3 regions of the Arthrobacter sp. 10N44_2 genome follow, and region 3 is predicted to be linked to each of the others. Evidence: riboswitches for the same ligand, from Rfam matches in the RefSeq annotation. Region 3 holds a riboswitch; each other region holds the start of a gene.
What was found. Region 3 has a riboswitch for thiamine pyrophosphate ahead of thiO (glycine oxidase ThiO). Riboswitches for the same ligand answer to the same signal wherever they lie in the genome.
Positions count from the first base shown of each region.

Region 1 (6,108 bases), on a different contig from region 3:
TTCTATCTGCCCCCGGTGGAACTCGGCGGCCGCTTCAACGTGCTCCGCGCCGTGCCGTTCGCCCTCATCTTCCTCGGAAAAGTCGTCGCGGCAAGCTTCCAGGTCCTGTACCTGGCCGTGGTCCGCGGCCCCAACGTGGTCAGCGCAGTCGTAGCCGTGCCGCTCCGAAGCCATTCGGACCTCCTGGTCACGGCCACCGGGCACGTGATCTCGCTGATTCCCGGGTCCCTCGTGGTGGAGGTGGACAGGTCGACGTCCACGCTCTACATCCACGGCATCAACGTCCGCAATGCCGAGGACGCGGCCAAGCTGCGCAAAGAGGTCCGGGACACCGAGGCCGGGCTGATCCGGATCATGGGGACCAAAGCCGAACTTTCCGCCCTGACACAGGAGACCCCCGCATGATGCAGACCGTCCTGACGGTGACCGCCGTCGTACTGTCCCTGGCCGCCGCGGGGGCGATCGTCCGGATCGCGCGGGGGCCCTCGCTGCTGGACCGGGTTCTGGCCGCCGACGTGCTGCTGGCCATCTTCGGCGCGGCCCTGTGCATCGACATGGCCGCCAACCGGCACCTGAACAACCTGATGCTGCTCGTTGCGATTTCCCTGATCGGATTCGTCGGCTCGGTCACCGTGGCCCGGTTCGTGGCCGACAGGCGGGAGGGCGTCCGTGAATCCTGACACAGTGATCGACGCCGTCTCCGCCGTGTTCATGGTGACCGGAGCCCTGATGTCCCTCGCGGCCGCCATCGGGCTGCTGCGATTCCCGGACCTCATGAGCAGGATGCACGCGGCCACCAAACCGCAGGTCCTCGGCCTGTTCCTGCTGCTGGCGGCCCTCGGCCTGCAGATGCGCACCTGGTCGGTGTGGCCCGTCCTGCTGGTGGCCTGGCTCTTCCAGCTGCTCACCGTCCCCGTGTCCGCCCACATGGTGGGTCGGGCCGGCTACCGGACCAAGCACCTGCACCCGGAGCTGCTGAGCTCCGACGAGCTCGAGGCGGTAGTCCAGAAGGCCGCCCAGCAGGCGGCCACGCACGGAGCGGACGACGACGACGACCGCTGAGCCCCGTCTGGCCAGGCGGACCCGGCCGCACGTCGCCCCGTCCGGCCCGGCGGACCCGGCCGGGGCCTTCGACTGCCGCGGCGGGCGCCGCGGCCAGTCGCGTCAGGTCAGACGACGTCCTGGGTCTTGGCGAAGCGGGTGATCGCGCGCTGGGTGCCGCGGTTGGCGAGCACCTGGATGATGGCGCTGACCGAGGCGGAGATCAGGGCGAACGTCAGGGCCGAGCGCAGGGTGGTGGGAACGTCGTCCTCCTGGCCCTTGGGCGGCTTGTTGCCCGTGGACTTTTCCCACATGGTGTCCACCAGCTTGGTGCCGGCAAAGCCGGCCAGGAGGCTGACGCCGGTGCCGAGCAGCTTGATGAGGATGTTCATTCTTCGGTCTCCTTGGGACGGGAACGGTTTTCCCCTAGCCTAGCGTTCCGGGGTGAGGACCATCCGCAGGGCCTCGACCACGAGTTCGTGATCCGCCTTCTGGGGCAGGCCGGAGACGGTGACGACGGCGACGGCGCCCGTGCCGCGCACGTAAATGGGAAACGCCCCGCCGTGGGCGGCGAACTCCGACTGATCCCACCAGGCGTTGTCCTCGATCCTTCCGCCGGCAGCGCGGGCCCGGAGGCCCACCAGCAGGGACGGGACCTCGTACCGCATGGCGGTGCGCTTTTTGGCGTTGATCCAGCGCTCATTGTCCGGTGTGGCGCCGTCCAGCGCGGCGTGGAAGAGCACCTGCTCGCCTTTGGTGATGTCGACGGCAATGGGCAGCGAGCGTTGCCTGCCCAGCTCGACAAGGAGGAGCCCGAGGTCCAGGGCGTCATCCTTGCTGAACGACGCGAACTGGAGCGCCTCTATCTCGGCCAGCACGCGGCCAATGAGCGCCGCCAGGGAACCCCGCGGCTGCGGCTCATTGGAGTCGGGATCGTATTCCCCGGAGGGATCTTGGGTGACCGGTGTGTGCGACAAAATATTCCAGCTTTCCGGTGGGTGACGAGGCCGCCCGCTGGCGGGTCCGGGGGTCCGGCACGACGACTCTACCAAGAGGGATTTCCGGGCCGCCGGGACTGCCGCCGTCCGGTCCACGATTGTGACGGCACACCACTGAAATCCCGGCCGTCCGGGTGTAAACTGAGCCAGCCCACAAGGGCGAAAATAATTACGACAGGGGAGCGCCGCCGTCGGGCATCGCCGGAAAAATCCGGGGAAACCTTTGGTGGGCGCTGAGAGTGCGGACAGCCGCAGACCCTCGAACCTGATCCGGTTAGTACCGGCGCAAGGGAGTCGAGTTCTCAGGATGCGCGGAGGGCGGCGGAAGCCGAGACCGGCCGGCGCACCCTCCCCTCCTGTTCCTCAGGAGGACGACATGACAGATATTTCAGCACAGCATGGTTCCGCCAGCCGTTCATCCGCCCGGCGCAACTACAGCTGGCGCGTGGTGGACATTGTGGTGGCCGCGTTGATCGCCGTTGCCGGCGGCGTCATTTTCTGGGCCTGGTCCCAGGGCGCGAACCTGATCTCGACTCCGGTCAACGCGGTCTACCCGCCGTTGAGCGGACTCTACGCCGGCGGCTGGATGATCCCGGCGGTGCTGGGCATGCTCATCATCCGCAAGCCGGGCGCCGCGCTCTTCTGCGAAACCGTCGCGGCCACCGGCGAGCTCATCATGGGTTCGCAGTACGGCACCACGGTGCTGATCTCCGGCATCCTGCAGGGCCTCGGCGCCGAACTGGTCTTCGCGGCCTTCCTCTACAAGAAGTTCAACCTGCCCGTCTCCGTGCTGGCCGGCGCCGGCGCTGGCCTCTTCTGCGGCCTGAACGACTCCTTCCTGCCGTGGGGCTGGAACATCGCCTACGAAGCCGGCGACAAGCTCGCCTACATCGTCTTCACCACGATCTCCGGCGCAGTGATTGCCGGCGGACTGGCCTGGCTCGCCACCCGCGGCCTGGCGAAAACCGGAGTGCTGGGCTCCTTTGCCTCCCGCAAGGCCGCCACGGAGCCCGTCTTCTCCTGAGCCCCGTCGCTGAATCCTGCAGAGAATCATGAGATCTTCACCGGGCGTCCGGCCGGCCGCCGTCACGGCCCGCGGCTGGGGCTGGCGGCATGCCGGACGGACCAGGCCCGCCGTCAGCGGCCTTGACCTGGACATCCAGCCGGGGGAGCGCGTGCTCCTGCTGGGGCCCTCCGGCGCCGGCAAGTCGACGCTGCTCCACGCCCTGGCCGGCGTTCTGGGCGACGGCGCGGCCGGCGACTCCGGGGACCCCGGCGACTCCGGCGACTCCGGCGAAGCCGAAGATGCAGACGAGACCGGCAGCCTCCTGATCGACGGTGCCGCGCCACGGGCGCAGCGCGGCCGCGCCGGGCTGGTGCAGCAGGACCCGGAAACGCAGGTGGTGCTCTCCCGCCTCGGCGACGACGTCGCCTTCGGGGCGGAGAACCTCGCCGTCCCGGCGGCGGAGATCTGGCCGCGCGTGCGCGAGGCCCTCGACGACGTCGGGCTGGGACAGCTGCCGCTGGACCACCCGACGGCGGCCCTCTCCGGCGGCCAAAAGCAACGGCTCGCGCTCGCCGGGATCCTCGCGATGCGGCCAGGGCTGCTGCTGCTCGACGAGCCGACCGCCAACCTCGACCCCACGGGCGTCCTGGAGGTCCGCGACGCTGTGGGCCGCTGCCTGGACAAGACAGGCGCCACGCTGGTGGTCGTGGAGCACCGGGTGGGGGTCTGGAAAGACCTGGTGGACAGGATCGTGGTGCTGCAGCCAGGGTCCGCCACGGACTCCGCGGTCTTGATTGACGGACCGCCGGACCGGGTCCTGGCCGAGGCGCGGGACATGCTCATCGGTGCGGGCGTCTGGGTGCCGGGCTACGTCCCGGCGACGCGGATGCGGACACCGGCGCGGGGCGCGGGACAGACTCTGCTCGCGGCCGACGCGCTCGCGGTGTCCCGCGAACGGCCGCGGCGGGCCGGGCTGCGCGACGGCTTCCGCACCATCGCGCCGCGTCCGGTCCAGTCCGGGGTCTCGGTCCGGGTCCGCGCCGGCGAGGCGCTGACCATCACCGGACAGAACGGCACAGGGAAGTCCACCCTGGCGCTGACGCTGGCCGGTCTCCTGCGGCCCGTCGCGGGAACAGTCTCGGCCACGGCGGAGCTGAGCAGCCCCGCCACCGGTCACTCCAGCGGTCGCTCCAGTGGCCGCGTACGCGACGGCGCCGGACCCGATCCCTACCGGTGGAAGGCCCAGCAGCTGATCGCCAGGATCGGAACCGTCTTCCAGGAACCCGAGCACCAGTTCGTTACCGGCAAGGTCCTCGACGAGCTCATGTTCGGACCGCGCCACCTCGGCTACGGCGAAGACCGCGTGGACGAACTGCTGGAGCGGCTGCGGCTGACGGAGCTTGTGGACGCCAACCCCTACACGCTCTCCGGCGGCGAGAAGCGGCGCCTTTCGGTAGCCACTGTGCTGGCGGCGCACCCCCAGGTGCTGGTCCTGGACGAGCCCACCTTCGGCCAGGATGCCAATACCTGGGCCGAACTCGCCTCGTTCCTCTCCGAGCTCCTCGACGCCGGCACCGCCGTCGTGTCCGTGACGCATGACGCCGAATTCAGCGCCGTCCTCGGCGGCGCCGAACTCCGCCTCCGGCCACGGGAAACCGCCGCCGCGGACGCTCCCGGCCCGGATCTCGAGCTGCCGGAGGGGGCCTCGCCATGAGGGACGCGCTGAGCCTGCGCGGCAACCATGCGCTGCTGACCCGAGCCAACCCGCTCGCCAAGTTCACGGCGGTCACCCTGATCACCCTGGTCCTGGCGCTCTCCATTGACTGGGTGTCGGCGTCGGTGGCGCTGGCGTTCGAACTGCTGCTCCTGCCGCTGGCGGGCCTGACTGTGGCCTTGCTGTGGCAGCGCGGCTGGCCGCTGATCCTCGCCGCGGCGCTGGGCGGCTGGAGCACGGCCATCCTGGCGGCCGATTCCGGACCCGTCCTGCTCGATGCGGGGATCTGGTCCGTCAGCGCCGGTTCCCTGCAGCTGGGGATCGGCTTCATGCTCCGCGGGCTCGCGATCGCATTGCCCGCGGTGCTGCTGATGAGCTGTACCGACCCCACGGACCTGGCCGATGCCCTGGCCCAGAACGCGAAACTGCCGCACCGGTTCGTCCTGGGCACCCTGGCCGCGATGCGGCTCGTCGGAATCATGGCCGAGCAATGGCAGACCATCGGCATGGCCCGGCGGGCCCGCGGCGTGGGCTCGAGCGGCAACCCCTATCAGCGGTTCCGCGCCACGCTGGGCCAGAGTTTCGGCCTGCTGGTGCAGGCGATCCGGAGCGCCTCGCGGCTCGCGGTGACGATGGAGGCCCGCGGGTTCGGCGGTGCCGCCCGGACCTGGGCGCGGCCCTCCACGTTCAGCGGACTCGATGCCTGGGTGCTGCTGGGCGGGCTCGGCATCGCCGCCGCCGCCGTCGCCGCGGCCCTCGGCGCGGGCACCTGGAACCTCGTCTTCCTCACCCGCCAGTAGACCGGCGCCGCCGGCCGGGCAGCCCGGGAGTTCCGGCGGGGCGGCCCGGGAGTTCCGGCGGCCTGCCGGTTATCGCATGGCGTGGGTATCCGTGTGAGATTGGCGCCATTCCGGCCGGAATTGCCGTGGTTTATAAATCATGCGTGATATTTTCGGGAGCATGACTCAACCGACTGCTGAACACGTAGGCATCCTGCTCCGCGAGGCGCGCGGCGCCAAGGGCTGGACCCAGGGGCAACTCGCCGCCGAGCTGGGCACCAGCCAGAGCGCCATCGCCCGGATGGAACAGGGCAAGCAGAACCTGAGCCTGAAGATGATCCAGCGCCTGGAGGCGATCGTCGGGCACAGCATCGTCAAGGTGGGCCGGCCCCAGATGACCCACCTGCGCGTCGAGGGCGGCCGCACCCTCGCCGGCGCGGTGGACGTCAACAGCAGCAAGAATGCCGGCGTCGCGCTGTTGTGCGCCAGCCTCATCAACCGCGGCACCACCACGCTGCGCAGGCTTGCCCGGATCGAGGAAGTCAACCGGATCGTGGAGGTGCTGACCAG
Region 1 covers NZ_JBFTHT010000006.1:81,441-87,548, forward strand. The annotation lists gene AC1DBX_RS08760 (Na+/H+ antiporter subunit E) at 1-405, shown strand, start outside; gene AC1DBX_RS08765 (MrpF/PhaF family protein) at 402-680, shown strand; gene mnhG (monovalent cation/H(+) antiporter subunit G) at 712-1,062, shown strand; gene AC1DBX_RS08775 (DUF4235 domain-containing protein) at 1,170-1,433, opposite strand; gene AC1DBX_RS08780 (heme-degrading domain-containing protein) at 1,473-2,018, opposite strand; TPP riboswitch at 2,206-2,349, shown strand; gene AC1DBX_RS08785 (ECF transporter S component) at 2,416-3,063, shown strand; gene AC1DBX_RS08790 (ABC transporter ATP-binding protein) at 3,092-4,759, shown strand; gene AC1DBX_RS08795 (energy-coupling factor transporter transmembrane component T family protein) at 4,756-5,559, shown strand; gene AC1DBX_RS08800 (UDP-N-acetylglucosamine 1-carboxyvinyltransferase) at 5,720-6,108, shown strand, end outside.
Region 1: it holds a riboswitch for thiamine pyrophosphate, as region 3 does, so the genes downstream of both, AC1DBX_RS08785 (ECF transporter S component) here and thiO (glycine oxidase ThiO) in region 3, are expected to answer to the same signal.

Region 2 (6,108 bases), on a different contig from region 3:
GCCCTGAGCACTGGACATATGGCAACCATGTCCATTCCCGGCTGCGAGCAATGGACATGTTCCGACGTCCTGCCTGGGAACAGTGGACATGTCCCATGTGTCCTGCTGGCGAAGAGTGGACATGTCCCTCGCTGGCCCGGGAACCCGACCAAGGCCCGATGGGCATGCCCTCCCCTGACCCTGAGCACTGGACATATGGCCACTATGTCCATTCCCGGCTGCGAGCAATGGACATGTTCCAGTGTCCTGCTGGCGAAGAGTGGACATGTCCCTCGCTGGCCCGGGGAACCCGACCCCGCCCGTGGACATGCCCTCCCCCGACTGCGAGTACTGGACATATGGCAACTATGTCCATTCCCGGCTGCGAGCAATGGACATGTTCCGGAGTCCCGGCCGCGAGCAGTGGACATGCCCAGCTGTCCCGCCGGCGAAGAGTGGACATGTCCAGCGGGAAGCTCTGCGCGCTGGACATGCCCAGCGACCAGCTTGCCTGGGGAGAACTTCTAGCGCACGGCTACGCGGATCCGGTTGCGCCACGGATCCTCGAAGCGCAACTCGGCGCCGGTGTGGTGGGATTCGACGCCGGCAACCTTGAGCCGGTCGGCCAGCGCTGCGACATCGTCACCGGACGGCACTTCGATCAGGACTTCGCCCAGGCCCAGCGTGTCGCGCCGGGGGCCCGCGCCGCGGCTGTTCCATACGTTCATGGCCATGTGGTGGTGGTAGCCGCCGGCCGAGACGAACAGCGCCTGGCCGTGCCAGCCCGCGGTCTTTTCGAAGCCGAGCGTGCCGACATAGAAATCATGCGCCGACTGGACGTCGCCGACCTGCAGGTGGACGTGCCCGACGCCGGCGGCGGCCTGGCGCTGGCCGGCCACGGACTCCTCGGTCAGGTATTGCTGCAGGTAGCGCTGCGGCGGCAGGGCGAGACTGTCCATGACGACGTTCTTGCCCTCCCAGGACCACGCCGCCCGCGGCCGGTCCCAGTACAGCTCGATGCCGTTGCCTTCGGGGTCGTTGAAGTAGAACGCCTCGCTGACGAGGTGGTCCGCGCTGCCGGTGAAGGACTGGGGCTCGTACTGGGCCGCGGTGGCGATGGTGGCCGCCAGGGAGTGCTGGTCCTCGAAGAGGAGGGCGGTGTGGAAGAGCCCGGCCTCGCCGCGGGAAGGTAGATTCAGGCCCGGGGCAGGCGCCAGATGCACCAGCGGCTTCTGCTGGCGCCCAAGGTAGAGCCCGCCGTCCTCTTCGGCCACAGTCTCCAGGCCGAGGGCGCGCTGGTAGTAGTCGGTCATGAGCTTCATGTCGCCGACCTTGAGCATCACGGTGCCCATGGTGAGTTCGGCAGGAAGGAGGTCCTGGGTGCTGGCTTCTGCGGTCATGGCAATGCTCCGTGGATTCTGTAGCCACCGGCCTTCGGCGACTCTACGTAAAGATAAATTACTTGAAGCTTCAATTTATTCCAAAACATGGACTGGCGCCCGGTCTACCGGCAGCCCACGCAGCACGATGTGCCGGATCCGGCGGAGCGTGGCCGGATTGCTCCGCGGATCCTCGGCGGTGACGAGGACGTCAGCGCTTGCCCCTTCACCGATGGACTCCGCGCCGAGCCAGGTCCGCGCAGACCAGCTCGCGGCGTCGAGGGCGGCAGCGGCGGGAAGGCCGGCGGCGTGCAGGGCCTGGATCTCGTCCACGATCCTGCCATGGCTGATCACGCTGCCGGCATCGGTACCGGCATAGATCGCCAGCCCGGCCTCGTGGGCTTCGAGGATCCGCTCCGCCCGGCGCTCCCACAGCGAGCGCATGTGGGCTGCGTAGCGGGGGAACTTGGCCGCCGCCCGGGCGGCGATGTCCGGGAACGTGGCGATGTTGATCAGGGTGGGCACGATAGGAACACCCTGTTCGAGGAAGCGCGGCAGGTGCCGCGGCAGCAGCCCGGTGGCGTGCTCGATGCAGTCGATCCCGGCGTCGAGCATGTCATCGAGGGTGTCTTCGGCGAAGCAGTGTGCGGTGACGCGGGCCCCCTCATCGTGGGCGGCCTGGACGGCGTCCTTGATGGTCCGGGCGGGAAAACTGGCGGCGAGGTCGCCGGCGTCGCGGTCGATCCAGTCCCCCACGAGCTTGACCCAGCCATCACCCGCGCGGGCCTGCTTGCGCACGGCCTCGACGAGATCCTCCGGTTCGACCTCGACGGCCAGGCCCGGCAGGTAGCGCCGGGTCCTGGCGAGATGCCTGCCGGAACGGATGATCCGGGGCAGGTCCGCGCGCTGCTGGAGCCAGCGTGTGTTGTGGACGGCGCCGGCGTCGCGGACCAGGAGTGTCCCGGCGTCGCGGTCCGCCAGGGCCTGGGATTCCGCGGTGTCCTCGGTAACGTCCCCGCCCGGGCCGAGGCCGATGTGGCAGTGTGCGTCCACGAGGCCGGGCATGACCCAGCCGTCGAGCACGAGGTCCGGCGCGGCGGCCGGACGGCGGAAGGTCAGCAGGCCGCCCACCGACCAGAGCCCGCGGCGTTCATGGTCCGCCGCGGTGAGGATGGGGCCGCTGAACTTGATGATGCCGGTCATGACCTAAAGCCTAATCCGCATGACGATCCGCCGGCCAAGACCGTCCAGCCCCAGCTGCGCTTCGTGGATCCGCAGGGCGCCCAACGCCTGTCCTGGCTGGGCGAGTTCCTCGAAACCGCAGCTCGCATAAAACGGCGCATTGAACGGGACGCCTGCGAAGGTGCAAAGCGTCATCGATAAATTGCCACGGCTCCGGGCCGCATCAAGGGCCGCCTCCACCAGGGACCGTCCTATCCCCCGCCCGGCGGAGTCCGGCTGCACGGAGAGTTGTTCCAGATGGGCCTGGCCGCCGACCTCGTCAACGCGGGCAAACCCTACGGGCGGGTTTCCGGCGACAAGTATGAAGATCGGCTCAACCGGCGTCGTCAACTCCGGAGCCGGGAGCGTCTGGTTCCCCAGCTCCGCTTCGAGGATGCGGTCTGCTTAGGCCTCGAGAACCGGCAGCGCCGGGAGGTCTTCCGGCGTCGCCATCCGGATGCGGGGCACGGCCCTGGGCAGAGTCACAATGCCACGCTAACACCGCGGCCCGACCGCACTCCGTCACACTCGAGGGCCGGCCGGCGGTGCGTGGTAGTTTCGTCTACGACCACACGGGTGCCCCTGCAGGGGCTGAGATCGGGCTGACGCAGCCTGCGACCGTTGAACCTGTCCGGGTAATGCCGGCGAAGGAAGTGAGCTTTTCCGTGAACACCCAAGTGACACAGCACAGCCCTGTCCAAATTCAGTCCGCAGCCACCACGCAGTCGCTGAAGTCCCACTCGCTGGCCTTCAGCACGGATCCGGAGCACGGCATCCGCGTGCCGGTGACCGAGATCGCCCTGGAACCCTCCCCGGGCGGCATCCGGAACCCGCCGTTCCGGGTGTACCGCACTGCCGGACCGGGCAGCGATCCGGTCCGCGGGCTGGAGCCGTTCCGCACCCCCTGGATTGAGGCCAGGGCGGACACCGAACCCTACGCCGGCCGTGAACGGGAGCTGCTCGACGACGGCAAATCGGCGGTGCGCCGCGGTGCGGCGTCGGCCGAGTGGCGGGGCGGCCGGCCGGTGCCGCGCCGGGCCGCTGAGGGCAGGACCGTCACGCAGATGCGCTACGCCCGGGACGGTGTCATCACCCCGGAAATGCGGTTCGTCGCGCTGCGCGAGAACTGCGATGTGGAGCTGGTGCGCAGCGAGGTGGCCGCGGGCCGCGCGATCATTCCCAACAACGTCAACCACCCCGAATCCGAGCCGATGATCATCGGCAAGTCGTTCCTGGTGAAAATCAACGCCAATATCGGCAACTCCGCCGTGACCAGCTCCATCGCCGAGGAGGTCGACAAACTCCAGTGGGCCACGCAGTGGGGCGCGGACACCGTCATGGACCTCTCCACCGGGGATGACATCCACACCACGCGCGAGTGGATCATCCGTAATTCCCCCGTCCCCATCGGAACGGTCCCGATCTACCAGGCGCTGGAGAAGGTGAACGGTGAGGCGAACGCCCTGACCTGGGAGATCTTCCGGGACACCGTGATCGAACAGTGCGAGCAGGGCGTGGACTACATGACCATCCACGCGGGCGTGCTGCTGCGGTATGTGCCCCTGACGGCCAACCGGGTCACCGGCATCGTGTCCCGCGGCGGTTCCATCATGGCTGGCTGGTGCCTGGCGCACCACCGGGAGAACTTTCTGTACACCCACTTCGATGAGCTGTGCGAGATCTTCGCACGCTACGACGTCGCGTTCTCGCTGGGCGACGGGCTGCGGCCGGGCGCGACGGCGGATGCCAACGACGCGGCACAGTTCGCCGAACTGGACACCCTGGCCGAGCTCACGCAGCGGGCCTGGGACTTCGACGTGCAAGTCATGGTGGAGGGCCCCGGGCATGTGCCCTTCCACCTCGTCCGGGAAAACGTGGAGCGCCAGCAGGAACTCTGCAAGGGCGCCCCGTTTTACACACTCGGGCCGCTCGTCACGGACATCGCACCGGGCTATGACCACATCACCTCGGCGATCGGCGCCACCGAAATCGCCCGCTACGGCACTGCCATGCTCTGCTACGTCACGCCCAAGGAACACCTCGGGCTGCCGGACAAGGACGATGTGAAGACGGGCGTGATCACTTACAAGATCGCCGCCCATGCCGCGGACCTCGCCAAGGGCCACCCCGGCGCGCACGAACGCGACGATGCCCTGTCCAAGGCAAGGTTCGAGTTCCGCTGGCGGGACCAGTTCGCGCTGTCCCTGGACCCGGTCACGGCCGAGGCCTTCCATGATGAGACGCTTCCCGCGGAGCCGGCCAAGACAGCCCACTTCTGCTCGATGTGCGGTCCGAAGTTCTGCTCCATGCGGATCAGCCAGGACATCCGGGACGAATACGGATCAGCAGATTCGCAGGCGGCCCTAGCGCAGATGGCGGCCGGAATGCGGGCGAAGAGCAACGAGTTCCTCGCCTCGGGCGGCAAGGTCTACCTGCCGCAGCCCTCGGTGGGAGAACCCGCAGCTTCCTAGGACGCCCGGGCGTGCTGGTGCCGGCTGACCTCGGCAATGTAGGAGCGGATGGCCCGGTCCCCTTCGGCTGAATCCTGGGGCCGGTGCCCTCCCGGCGCCGTGCGGTGCAGGGCGCCGGTCTCGCGCAGGTAGCCGGCGATTTCCTCATACAGCGGTTCCCAGCCGCCGGTCAGGACCAGGGTCGGCACGCCCGGCACGATCTGCAGCGGGGCTTCCCACGGCGGCGCCTGTAGGCGGAGCCGGCGCGCAGCCCGGAGGGCCTCCGGCGTCGTGGCCCCGGGGGCGTCCGCCGCGAACGCGCGGCGGATGAACTCTCGCTGGAAGTCGTCGTCGCTGAGGTTGTGGCGGACGTCGAAGAGCGGCTGCATCAGGGCCCGGTGCGCGGCGGTGGCCGGGAGCTCCGCGGTCAGGGACAGGCAGGCCGGTTCCACCAGGGTCAGCGACTGGACGAGGTCGGGCCGTTCGACGGCGGCCATCATCGCGGCGATCGCGCCCTGCGAATGGGCCACCACATGGCCGCCGGCCTCGCCGCGGCCGTCGTCTGCCAGCGAGGCGAGCACGATGGCGGCGTCGGCCGCGAAGTTGGATTCGAGCGGTTCCGCGACGGCGTCAAACCCGTGCCGCCGCAGGAACAGGGCGTCGTAGTCCAGCGCCATTCCGTGCTGTTTTGGCCACGCGGCGGCGCCGAAGCTGCCGTCCCCGTGGACGAAGACTACGCGCTGCTTGAACATTGTCTAACCCTATGGCACTTCAGTGCTGATGCCGCCGGCGACACAGTGCCGGCGGCCGTCAGCACTCGCGGCTACTTGCTGCCGCCGAGGAACTTGTCGAAACCCTTGGGCAGGTTCAGCTGGGACGGATCGAAGTCGCCGCCCTGCTGGCCGAACGACGCGCCGGTGGGCAACGCCTTGGGGCCGGCGGCACGCCGGGCCTCGGCGTCGCGCAGTTCCTGCGCCGCCTTGGCCGGGTTGCCGGAGCGGGCCTTCTTCTTGGGCGCGGACTTGGCTCCCTTGCGGGCACCGCCCCCGCCGCCCATGCCGGGCATGCCCGGCATGCCG
Region 2 covers NZ_JBFTHT010000022.1:37,716-43,823, reverse strand. The annotation lists gene AC1DBX_RS18660 (VOC family protein) at 504-1,379, opposite strand; gene AC1DBX_RS18655 (amidohydrolase family protein) at 1,455-2,561, opposite strand; gene AC1DBX_RS18650 (GNAT family N-acetyltransferase) at 2,565-2,930, opposite strand; TPP riboswitch at 3,142-3,249, shown strand; gene thiC (phosphomethylpyrimidine synthase ThiC) at 3,245-5,050, shown strand; gene AC1DBX_RS18640 (alpha/beta fold hydrolase) at 5,047-5,781, opposite strand; gene ffh (signal recognition particle protein) at 5,853-6,108, opposite strand, start outside.
Region 2: it holds a riboswitch for thiamine pyrophosphate, as region 3 does, so the genes downstream of both, thiC (phosphomethylpyrimidine synthase ThiC) here and thiO (glycine oxidase ThiO) in region 3, are expected to answer to the same signal.

Region 3 (6,108 bases):
GCCTTGAACGACACAATCATGTGGAACCTGGGACGCCACTGTTAGGTGGCGCTCAAGTGTGGATATGAGCCACGCGCGTACTCTTTCAAGAAGGGTTTCGCTCGATGGCAAGCTGCACCAAGATCACCTACTCCACCCCCTGGCACGCGAACCGCGCGCTCAAGGAAATCATCCGGCAGGGCTCGTCATCTGGGGGCAAGTTGCCCGCGAGCGTATACCCATGCGGAGGCTGCAAGGGATGGCACCTGACCTCGAAAAGGGCAGCTGGAAAGGCAAAGAAGTGGCAACGCCATTCTTCGTGAAAGTTTCACCAGCGCGCTAATGGGACCCTGCGTACTCGCACAACCACGTGATCCACGAGGACTGTGGACCATCCGGATGCGGACCGACGGCATACCCGGTTCGTCCCCGCCGCACGTCGACCCGGCCGGGCCGGACCGGGCCGGGCCGGGCCGGGCCTACCGATGATCGCGCCGGCGCGTCATCAAGAGCAAGGGTGATAAGGAGGTCCGGCCGGCGCAACCAGATCAGCCCCGCCGGCCGAGCGGGCGTTAGAGGAACTCGGCCCGGCCTTCCATTGCCGAGGACGCCAATGCGTGTTCCCGCCGCGGGATCCTGCCGGCCGCTTTCGCCAGCCTGCCGGCGATGACGGCATGTTTGAAGGCCTCGCCCATGAGCACCGGATTCTGCGCACGGGTCACCGCCGTAGCCAACAGCACGGCGTCGCAGCCGAGTTCCATCGCTAGGGCAGCGTCCGAGGCCGTGCCGATCCCGGCATCCAGCACCACGGGCACGGACGCGCGCGAGACGATCAGCTCGATGTTGTGCGGGTTCAGGATGCCCAGTCCGGTGCCGATCGGGGCGCCCAACGGCATCACGGCCGTCGCGCCGAGGTTTTCGAGCCGGAGGGCAAGCACGGGGTCGTCGTTCGTGTAGGCGAAGACCTTGAAGCCTCGGGCCACGAGCTGTTCGGTTGCGTCCACGAGTTCGACGGCGTCCGGCAGCAATGTGTGCTCGTCGGCAATGACTTCGAGCTTGACCCAGTCCGTTTCCAGGGCCTCCCGCGCCAGCTCGGCGGTGAGGACGGCGTCCTTGGCGGTGAAGCAGCCTGCCGTGTTGGGCAGTACCCGGATCTGATGGTCCTCGAGCAGCTGGAACAGCGAGCCCGTCTCCGCCGGCGAATAGCGGCGCATCGCCACCGTGGTCAGCTCCGTCCCGGACGCCACCAGCGCCGCCCCGAGCCCGTCCAGGCTCGGCGCACCGCCGGTTCCCATGATGAGGCGGGAGCCGAGCCTTACGCCGTCGACCACGAACGGATCGGCCACCGCACCGGTCATGGGGACGGCCTGTGTTCCTGCGAACGTCGTCTCGTTCATGCTGGTCATCCTCCCTGGACTGCCGTGACAAGTTCGACGTCGTCGCCGTCGGCGAGCGCCGTGGCGTGCCACTGGCTGCGCGGCACCACTTCGGCGTTGCGGGCGACGGCGACACCGAGCTTCCGCCCGTCGGCGGCGCGGCCGTCGGGGCCGATGCTCCGGCCAGTGAGCTGGCTGACGAGTGTGGAGACGGAGGCGCCGTCGGCGACGCTCTGATCCGTTCCGTTAAGTCGGATGTTCATGCTGCTTCCTTCTTGGGGCTGTCCCCGGACGTAACCGGGAGGCGGGAAAAACGGTCGGGGCGGAACCCGGCCCAGCGCGGGTCCGGCGTGAAGTCCATGAGTTGCCGGCACACGGCGGCAGCGGCGGGGGTCAGCAGGACGCCGTGCCGGAAGAATCCTGTGGCGATGATGAGTCCCGGGACGTCGCCGCCGTCCGCTTGTGCGACCCGCCCCAGCAGCGGGGCATTGTCCGGGGTTCCTGGCCGCGCCCGCGCCGTGGCTTCCAAAAGCTCCAGCTCGGCGACCGCAGGCACCAGCTGCTGGGCATCCCGCAGCAGCTGGTAAATGCCGCCGGCGGAAACTGCGTGCGGATCCGACGGTCCATCCTCCCGCTGGGTGGCCCCGATCACCACGGTGCCGTCCTGGCGGGGGACGATGTACACCGGGATGCCGCGCACCATGCCCCGCACGGTGGCCGTGAGCAGCGGCTGCAGATGCGGAGGCACGCGGAGCCGGAGGATGTCGCCGTAGACGGGCCGCAGCGGCAGCGCCAGCCCGGCCGGCAGCTCCTCGAGCGCGGCGGCGCCGAGCCCGTTGGCGACCACGGTCTCGGCAGCCCGCACGGTACCGCCGCCGGCCAACCGCACACCCGCCACCTGTCCGTCCTGCCACAGCAGGCCTGCCGCGCGCCGCCGGACGAAGCTGCCGCCTTCCGCACCGAGCACGCCCGCGAGCCGGGTGATCAGCAGGCGGGGGTCCACCTGGTGGTCGGCCGGGATGTCGAAGGCACACGAGATGCCGGGACTCAGCAGGGGCTCCCGGGTGCGCGCCTCGCGCACTGTCAGCGGCTCCACGGCCAGGCCGCATGCCTGCTGGACTTCCCTCAAGTCCGCGAGCGCGCGCCGGTCCGCCGCGTCGGCCCCCACCGCCAGGGTCGGCGTCGTTAAGTAGCCGGTACCTGCCGGCGAATCCGCGCCAGCGGCACCGGCGTCTAGAGCCGCAGCGAATCCTGGCCACAACCGGGAGGCTTCAAGCATCAGTTCCAGGAGCTGTTCCTCCTGGTAGTGCAGTTCACTCACGGGGGCCAGCATGCCGGCCGCGGCCCAGCTGGCTCCGCTGCCGGGAGCATCATCGATCAGGACCACGGATCGGCCCGAGCGGATGGCCTCGAACGCGATGCCATGGCCGATCACCCCGCCGCCGATCACGGCCACGTCGGCAGTCGTGTCCCCCGCGATGATTCCCTCTGCGGTACCGGTCCCTGTGTCACAAACCTGGGCGGCGGCGTCATTTGCGGCTCCGGCTGCACGGCCTGCTCGTGTGCCCATGAAGAATTCCTTCCCTACGCCGGTACTAGCCGGATCAGGTCAAGCGGTCGGCTCTGACGCCCTCTCAGCCGGGCAGCGGCGACATGGCTGCTGCGGGCTCCCGCGGTATGCGCCCAGTTTAGAGGAACTAGGCTGGTCCCATGAGCCAGGACCCTCTCCACACCACCGCCCGCCTCTATCTCTGCACCGACGCCCGCAGGGACCGCGGCGACTTCGAGGACTTCGTGGACGCCGCCTTCGCCGGCGGCGTGGACATCATCCAGTTGCGCGACAAGTCGCTCGAGGCCTCCGAGGAGCTGGAACTGCTGGAGGTCCTGCACACCGCGGCGCAGCGCCACGGGCGGCTGTGGGCCGTCAATGACCGGGCGGACATCGCCTCCCTGTCCGGGGCTCCGGTGTTCCATGTCGGCCAGAAGGACATTTCGCTCGACGCCGCCCGCGGCTTTCTCGGCAAGGATGCCGTGATCGGCCTGTCCACCCACAGCCCGAAGCAGGTGGACGCCGCCATCGCTGCCGCGCCAGGCCGCAAAGGGCTCGATTATTTCTGTGTGGGCCCCGTGTGGGCGACGCCCACCAAGCCCGGACGCGCCGCCGTCGGCCTCGATCTGGTGCGCTACGCCGCCCAGGCGATCGGCGGGGCGGACGCGGAGGGAACCGGCAAGGTCGACGAAAGCGTGCTGCCGTGGTTCGCGATCGGCGGGATCGACCTCAGTAACGTGGAGCAGGTAGTCGATGCCGGTGCCCGGCGGATCGTCGTGGTCCGGGCGATCACCGACGCCACTGATCCGGCCCACGCCGCCGGAGCCTTGCTGGCGGCGCTGGACGCCGCCGCATCCTAAGCAGGTCCCCAGACCGTAATGCCGGCCGGCACTGAAACTATCCGGCGAGACCCAGCTCCGTCATCCGGCGCGCGTGGTTCGCTGCAAGTTCGGCCGCCAGGCCATTGACCAGCGCCCGGGCGCCGGCGTCGTCGAGCCCCGACAGTCCGCCGAGGAACGCGTGCTCAGCGCTGACACGCTGGGCGTGGTTCAGTACTTCCCCCAGCAGACGCCTGGCCCACAACGCCAGGCGCGACGCCAGCCGGGGGTCATCGGCCAGGGCCGCCTTGATGCGCGCCTGCAGCACGGCCGTGGACTCACCGGTGGAGCGAACCTGCCCGATCAACTCACGGGTCGCGGCGTCGACGTACCGGCCCACGACGCTGTAAAAGTCCGCGGCGACCGTGTCGATCACGTAGGCCTTCATGAGGGCCTCGTACCAGTCCGACGGGCGCGTGCGTTCGTGGAAGTGGTCCACCGCGGGCTGGAACGGCAGCATGGCGGCCTCCGTATCCAGGCCCATGTGTTCGAGCCGGATTCGGACGAGTTCGTAATGCTGGAACTCGACCACCGCCATCCTGCCCAGCAACGCACGGTCATGCAGCGTGGGCGAATACCGGGCACTCGAGGACAGCCGCTCGAAGGCGGAAAGCTCGCCGTACGCCAAGACTCCCAGCAGGTCGGCAATGAAGCTGTTGTAGAGGGCAGGATCGTCCGCAGTTGCGCTCATCATCCAAGACTAATAGCGGAAATCGGGCTACCCTGATTTTCGTGTCCCATCATCGCCTGACCCCCAGTGTCCACGAGCAGCAGAACCAGCTTGCCGGGGCACTCAAGGCGTTGCGCACCACGCTGGAACTGCCCGGCCCGTTCCCCGAGGATGTGCTGCGCGACGCGGAGGCGGCGGTGGCCGAGCACAAGCTCCCGGACCTTGACCTCACGCACGTCGAGTTCGTGACCATCGATCCGGCATCGTCCACCGACCTGGACCAGGCCCTGTTTATCGAACGGAGCAACGGCGGCTACAAGGTCTTCTACGCCATCGCCGACGTCCCCTCCTTTGTCGCCCCGGGCGGGGCGCTGGACGCCGAGACCCGGCGCCGCGGCCAGACCTTCTACACCCCGGACGGCCGGATTCCGCTGCATCCGGAGATCATCAGCGAGGCCGCCGGCAGCCTGCTCGCCGGGCAGCTGTGCGCGGCGTTCGTCTGGGAGTTCGAACTCGACGCCGCGGCAGAGGTCGCCTCGGTCCTCGTGCGCCGGGCACAGGTCCGCAGCCGCGCGAAGCTCAACTACAAAGGCGTCCAGGCCGAGCTCGACGCCGGCACCGCGGCGCCCGTGCTGCAGCTGCTGAAAGAAGTAGGCCTCAAACGGGTGGAACTGGAACGACTGCGCGGCGGTGCGAGCCTGAACATGCCGGAACAGGAGATCCAGCAACTGCCCGACGGCGGCTACCGGATCGTAGCGGCCCCGCCGCTGCCGGTGGAGGACTGGAACGCCCAGATTTCACTCATGACCGGGATGGCCGCCGCGGCGCTCATGCTCCAGGGCAAAGTCGGCATCCTGCGCACCATGCCCGCCCCGGACGAGGCATCACTGCGCCACTTCCACCGGCAGACCCACGCCCTCGGCAAGCCCTGGGACGGGGAAATGCGCTACGGCGAGTACCTGCGGACCCTTGACCCGACGGACCCCCGGCAGCTGGCCATTGTGCATTCGGCCGGGATGCTCTTCCGCGGCGCCGGATACACACCCTTCGACGGCACAGTGCCCAACGCCGCCGTCCAGTCCGCCATCGGCGCCGCCTACGCCCATTCCACGGCACCGTTGCGGCGGCTGGTCGACCGCTTCGTGCTGGTAATCTGCGAGGCCCTGAGCAACGGCACCGAAGTTCCTGCCTGGGCCCGGGAGGCGCTGCCGTCCCTCCCTGCCATCATGGGCACCTCGGACCAGCTGGCCGCGAAACTGGAGCGGCTGTCGCTGGACACCGTTGAGGCGGCGCTGCTCGTCAACCACGTCGGCCAGGAATTCGACGCTGTCGTCATCTCCGGTCCCAAGCCGGCCAAGGGCACCAACGGCGCCAGCAACGGCAACGGCGGGAAGACCAACGGCAACGGAAACGGCCCGTCCGGGATCGTCCAGATCGCCGAGCCCGCCGTGACCGCACGATGCCCCGGCGAGCTGGAACCGGGCACCAAAGTCCGGGTCCGGGTGGTGTCCTCGGACATCGCCACACGGGAAATCCAGTTGGAGCTCGTGGGCTGACGGCCCCCTATCGGTCCGTTGACGGCCCGCTGGCGGTCCGCAGGCCGTCCCCAGCCAGCGCTCCCGGCCGCCCTCCCGGTCACTTCCCAAGGCGCAATCA
Region 3 covers NZ_JBFTHT010000002.1:529-6,636, forward strand. The annotation lists gene AC1DBX_RS02965 (thiazole synthase) at 552-1,376, opposite strand; gene thiS (sulfur carrier protein ThiS) at 1,382-1,618, opposite strand; gene thiO (glycine oxidase ThiO) at 1,615-2,925, opposite strand; TPP riboswitch at 2,919-3,039, opposite strand; gene thiE (thiamine phosphate synthase) at 3,066-3,764, shown strand; gene AC1DBX_RS02985 (ferritin-like fold-containing protein) at 3,802-4,476, opposite strand; gene AC1DBX_RS02990 (RNB domain-containing ribonuclease) at 4,515-6,008, shown strand.